Oceanicoccus sp. KOV_DT_Chl: one gene and its partner. The protein of the gene in region 1 interacts with the protein of each later gene in a pairwise test. Links are inferred from orthologs where the notes say so. Each region holds a gene or a part of one and is shown in the gene's direction. Other genes may lie near its edges.

Evidence for each region. The genes of interacting proteins can lie anywhere in the genome.
Region 2: the proteins of ftsL (region 1) and ftsB interact in binary tests that used the Escherichia coli proteins (3 or more experiments, as listed by UniProt). The link is inferred for Oceanicoccus sp. KOV_DT_Chl from one-to-one orthologs.

The regions. Positions count from the first base shown.
Region 1 is NZ_FQLF01000005.1:656,366-659,120, reverse strand. Bases 78-2,755 are described here. They hold ftsL (cell division protein FtsL), read left to right. Parts: upstream 78-1,093; coding sequence 1,094-1,417; downstream 1,418-2,755. Other genes in these bases: UNITIG_RS20400 (penicillin-binding protein 2), read left to right, coding at 1,433-2,755. Also shown: division/cell wall cluster transcriptional repressor MraZ, read left to right, coding at 1-50. UniProt on the Escherichia coli protein: Essential cell division protein. May link together the upstream cell division proteins, which are predominantly cytoplasmic, with the downstream cell division proteins, which are predominantly periplasmic.
Region 2 is NZ_FQLF01000002.1:385,831-388,636, reverse strand. What follows is about bases 1-2,729. They hold ftsB (cell division protein FtsB), read left to right. Parts: upstream 1-1,085; coding sequence 1,086-1,373; downstream 1,374-2,729. Other genes in these bases: truD (tRNA pseudouridine(13) synthase TruD), read left to right, coding at 2,565-2,729; ispF (2-C-methyl-D-erythritol 2,4-cyclodiphosphate synthase), read left to right, coding at 2,083-2,568; ispD (2-C-methyl-D-erythritol 4-phosphate cytidylyltransferase), read left to right, coding at 1,370-2,086; eno (phosphopyruvate hydratase), read left to right, coding at 1-971. In the rest of the region: more of truD, read left to right, coding at 2,730-2,806. UniProt on the Escherichia coli protein: Essential cell division protein. May link together the upstream cell division proteins, which are predominantly cytoplasmic, with the downstream cell division proteins, which are predominantly periplasmic.

The DNA.
Region 1 (2,755 bases):
ATGATGATGGCGTGGACGAGCCAGAAGAAGTGAGTAACTTCAATGTGTAACGTCGGTGTCGGGGAGTGACGGCTGCACACGAGACTGTGTTGCTGGAACAGGCTGTTGCGGAACTGGTCACTGATGGTAGCGGTACTTATATAGACGGTACTTTTGGGCGGGGCGGGCATAGTCGTTTGGTTTTGTCGCGGTTGGCTGCAGATGGCTGTCTTATTGGTATTGATAAGGACCCGCAAGCGATAGCAGAGGGTCGGCAATTGGCAGCTAAGGATCAGCGCTTTGCTATTGCGCAGGGCTCGTTTGCTGATATTAAGCAGATCGTTGCTGCGCAGCAGGCTGGTTCGGTTAATGGTGTGTTGCTGGATTTGGGGTGTCATCGCCGCAGTTGGATCAAGCTGAGCGCGGATTCAGTTTTATGCGTGATGGGCCGTTGGATATGCGGATGAATCCGCAAGTGGGAATGAGTGCGGCGCAGTGGCTGGCCGTGGCGAAAGAGGCGGAAATCGCCAGTGTATTAAAAGAGTTTGGTGAAGAGCGATATGCCAAACGTTTGGCTAGAGCGGTGGTGGAAGAGCGGCTAAAAAAACCGATAGTAACCACTTTGCATTTGGCAGAATTATTAAAAGACGCGCATCCAGCGTGGGAAAAAGGTAAGCATCCGGCGACCAAGTCGTTTCAAGCCATCCGAATTTATATCAACAATGAATTGGGTGACTTGCAGCAATTTTTAGATCAGTTGCTGGATGTTTTGGTGGTGGGTGGTCGGCTTGTGGTGATTAGTTTCCACTCGCTGGAGGATCGCATGGTTAAGCGATTTATTAAGCGGCATGTTAGGGGTGATGATTTGCCAGCCAATGTACCGGTGACAGCTGCTCAGCTTAATCGTCGATTAAAACATATTGGTAAAGCGATAAAAGCTGATGCCTTGGAAATTGATACCAATGTACGTTCGCGTAGCGCGATTATGCGAGTAGCTGAAAAGATCGCCTAAGTGGTTGTGTTAGATGATCGGTCGTAAATATAGTTGTTTTTGGGGTAGTGCCCAGAAGGGTGCTAAGAATCGTAAGGCTAAAAAAATAATGAAAGAGCCGCGATGAAAAGTAAAAACAAAAGCAGTGTTTCAGTGACTGCTGGTGGCGGTGATGAGCAAGTTCGATTGTTGGTAGTGAATTTATTGCTCTTAGTGCTGGTGGTGTGCTCGGCGACGGCTGTGATTTATAGCTCTTGGAAAAGTCGTCAACTATTTAGTGATTTACAGATGCAAAGCAGAGAAGCGGTGCGGCTGGAAGAAGACTGGGGACGGTTATTATTGGAACAGAGTACCTGGGCCTCCCATGTGCGTATCGAGCGCCTGGCGAAGACCAAATTAAATATGGTGGTACCTGATCCGGCAACAATCGTGATTGTAAAACAATGATCGGCAATGAGTGCGATGACTAAATTGTCACGACAAGCAGTACCTGCATGGCGGTTTTCGCTAATAGTGCTTTTGTTAGCAGGCTTGGTGTCGCTATTAATTTGGCGGGTGCTGTCGTTGCAGGTATTAGATACCGAGCGTGGTCATGGCTTTTTGCAGGGTCAGGGTGATGCTCGCAGTGTGCGTACTGAGCATATTCCAGCGTATCGCGGCGTCATTTCGGATCGTAATGGCGAGCCGTTGGCGGTTAGTACGCCGGTAGCTTCGGTTTGGCTTAACCCGCAACATATTGTTACCGATGAGAAGCAGTGGCCTGCTTTGGCAAAATTACTCGATTTAAATTTAAAGCAGTTAACAAAAAAAATTGATGCTAATCGTCAGCGCCATTTTGTTTATTTGAAGCGCCATATCTCTCCAAAACAGGCTGAAAGCGTAAAAGCTTTAGGGATACGCGGCATTAACATTCAGCGTGAGTACAAGCGCTATTACCCCGCCGGGGAAGTGGCGGCACATATTGTCGGTTTCACTAATATTGATGATCGCGGTCAAGAAGGTATCGAGTTGGCTTTTGATTCCTGGTTGCAAGGTCAGCCTGGGAGTAAGCGGGTACTAAAAGATTTGCGCGGCAATGTTTTTCGCGATATCGAACAGGGGCAGCAAGCACGCTCTGGTAAGGACATTACGCTGAGCATCGATATGCGCTTGCAGTACATGGCTTACCGGGAATTAAAGGCAGCGATGACGCGGGTCGATGCCAAGTCCGGCTCAGTAGTTATGTTAGATGGGTTGACCGGCGAAGTATTGGCGATGGTCAATCAGCCTTCTTTTAATCCTAATAATCGCAGCGAACTTAAGCCATCGAGTTTGCGTAATCGCGCGATGACAGATGTATTTGAGCCGGGCTCTACAGTTAAGCCGTTAACGGTAGTCGCGGCGTTGGAGTCTGGGCGTTATAAGCCAACTACGATCGTTGATACCAATCCTGGTTATCTTCGGGTTGGTAGTAAAACACTGCTGGATCCAGTGAACTACGGAAAATTAAATGTCACCGGCATTCTTACAAAGTCCAGTCAGGTGGGGACTAGTAAGCTTGCTTTGGATCTCGACGAGCAAATGGTGTGGCAGGTATTTAGTCGCTTTGGTTTGGGTATCAGTACGGGTAGTGGTTTCCCGGGCGAAAGTGCCGGTATGTTACCTGGTCGTCCAAATTGGCGGCCAATAGAGCGAGTTAATTTTGCTTTCGGTTATGGACTGGCTGTAACGCCTTTGCAGTTGGCGCAGGCGTATTCTGTTTTTGCTAGTGGTGGCCTATTGCGGCCTGCAACATTAATGCGGCGA
Region 2 (2,806 bases), on another replicon or contig:
GTGCTAATGCGATATTGGCGGTGTCTTTGGCTGCGGCTAAGGCAGTTGCTGTGGAAAAAGGTATTCCTTTGTATCAACATATTGCCGATTTGAATGGCACTCCCGGTCAGTACAGCATGCCAGTACCGATGATGAATATCATCAATGGTGGTGAGCACGCGGATAACAATGTTGATATTCAGGAATTTATGGTGCAGCCGGTAGGGGCCAAGTCCTTTACTGAGGCGTTGCGTATGGGGGCTGAAATTTTCCATGCCCTAAAAAAAGTCTTAAAGGATAAAGGTTTGAATACGGCAGTCGGTGATGAAGGTGGTTTCGCGCCTAACCTGACATCTAATGCCGATGCCTTGGCTGTGATCAAAGTAGCTGTGGCGGATGCGGGATATACACTGGGTGATGATATTACTTTAGCACTGGATTGTGCGGCCTCTGAATTCTATAAGGACGGTAAGTATGATTTAGCTGGTGAGGGGCAGGTATTCACTTCGGAAGGTTTCAGTGACTATCTGGCCGAATTATGCGAGCAGTATCCAATTATTTCTATTGAAGACGGTCTGGATGAGTCGGATTGGGATGGTTGGAAATATCAAACTGAAAAACTGGGACATAAAATACAATTGGTCGGTGATGATTTGTTTGTTACCAATACCAAAATCCTGAAAGAGGGGATCGATAAAAGCATCGCAAACTCTATCCTGATCAAGTTCAATCAAATCGGTTCGCTGACTGAGACACTGGATGCCATCAAAATGGCCAAGGATGCAGGCTATACAGCAGTTATTTCTCATCGTTCTGGTGAAACAGAGGATACTACAATTGCTGACCTGGCAGTGGCTACTGCAGCGGGTCAAATTAAAACGGGTTCGCTGTGTCGTTCTGATCGGGTGGCAAAATATAACCGTTTACTAAGAATTGAAGCGGAGTTGGGAGCAGCGGCCCCCTACCGAGGGCGCGCAGAATTTAAAGCGTAAGCTCTAATTATTATTATCTTAAAAGGAGTGGCTAGTCCGCTCCTTTTTCGTTTATCCGTACAGCTAAATATGCTAGTTTGCTGGTCTTGTTAAAAATATTGTCTTACTGGTTGTATGCGCTGGATCTTACTTGTCTTACTGCTGCTTTTATTCGGACTACAGTTTCGGCTGTGGTTTGGGCAGGGTAGTTGGGAGCAGATCGCCTCACTAGAGCGTGAGATCGAGCAGCAAACACTCATAAATCAACGGTTACGTGATCGCAACCTGGTGCTGGAAAACGAAGTGCGCGACTTAAAGAGCGGTATGGATAGCGTCGAAGAGCGGGCTAGGGCCGATCTGGGTTTGATCAAAAAAGACGAAACTTTTTACTTGATCATTGATAAAGAGAAATCTATCCAGTGACCGTAAAATCAACCAGCAATGTTTTTTATGCGGTGGTGCCAGCTGCGGGTGTCGGTCGTCGAATGGGTACTGATCAGCCGAAACAATATTTGCCACTGTTAGATAAATTAGTCATTGAACATACCTTAAGTCGCTTGCTGGCGGAGCCGCGCTTGCGGCAAATTGTGGTGGCGGTTGCTGCTCAAGACACACTTTGGCCAACTCTCGAAATTTTAAAACATCCTCGTATTAGTGTTGTTGTTGGTGGAGCTGAACGGAGCGATTCAGTACTTAGTGGGCTGCAAAGTTTAGCACAGGTTTGTTCGGCGCAGGATTGGGTGTTAGTTCATGATGTTGCTCGTCCTTGTCTCTCAGTTACAGATATTTCTCGTCTTATTGATCATTTAAGTGAAGATCCTGTGGGTGGTATCCTTGCGGTGCCAGCTAGTGACACACTAAAAAAAGTGAATGGGCAGGCTGAGGTAAGCCATACTATTGATAGGCAGGCAATTTGGCAGGCACAAACACCACAGATGTTCCGCTATCAATTACTATTAGATGCTTTGGTCGATGCTGTGCAGCAAGGTTTGTTAATAACCGATGAGGCTTCGGCAATTGAAATGGCCGGCCTAAGTGGCAAAGTTGTAGAAGCACTTTATCCCAATCCCAAAATTACCCGCCCTAACGATTTAGCTTTGGCGGAATTTTATTTACAGCGGGGGGCAATAGTATGAGTTTACGGATCGGGCATGGATACGATGTTCATCGTTTCGGTGAAGGCGATCATGTCATGATGGCCGGCGTGGCGATTCCCTATGCACAGGGATTGGTGGCGCACTCGGACGGCGATGTGGCATTACATGCTCTGGCTGATGCCTTACTTGGTGCATGTGCTTTGGGGGATATTGGTCAGCATTTCCCTGATACTGATCCGACCTATGCAGGGGCCAATAGTCGTGAACTACTACAACATGTTTATCGATTAGTGCAGGAAAAAGGTTATTGTTTGGGTAATACTGATATCACTATTGTTGCCCAAGCCCCGAAAATGGCGCCGCATATAGTTGCAATGCGGACTAATATAGCGGCAGATTTAGCTGTTGATATTGAGCAGGTGAATGTGAAAGCGACCACTACTGAATACATGGGCTTTGCTGGTCGTAAGGAAGGCATTGCAGTTTATGCGGTGGTGTTATTAGAAGCTAAAAATTTGTGACTGAGCTAAATTATCCTGCGGAACACTTATCTCTGACGCCGCTGGCCTATGCCAATGGACGGCCGGAGCTAATGGCGATTATTCGTCAGCAGCCGGCAGACTTTCGGGTAGAAGAAATTTTGGGATTTGAGCCTGAAGGTGAAGGTGAACATGTTTTTCTGTGGGTAGAAAAAACCGCTTTGAATACCCAGCAAGTTGCCGATGCTTTAGCTAAATTGGCAAATGTAGCTGCCAGACA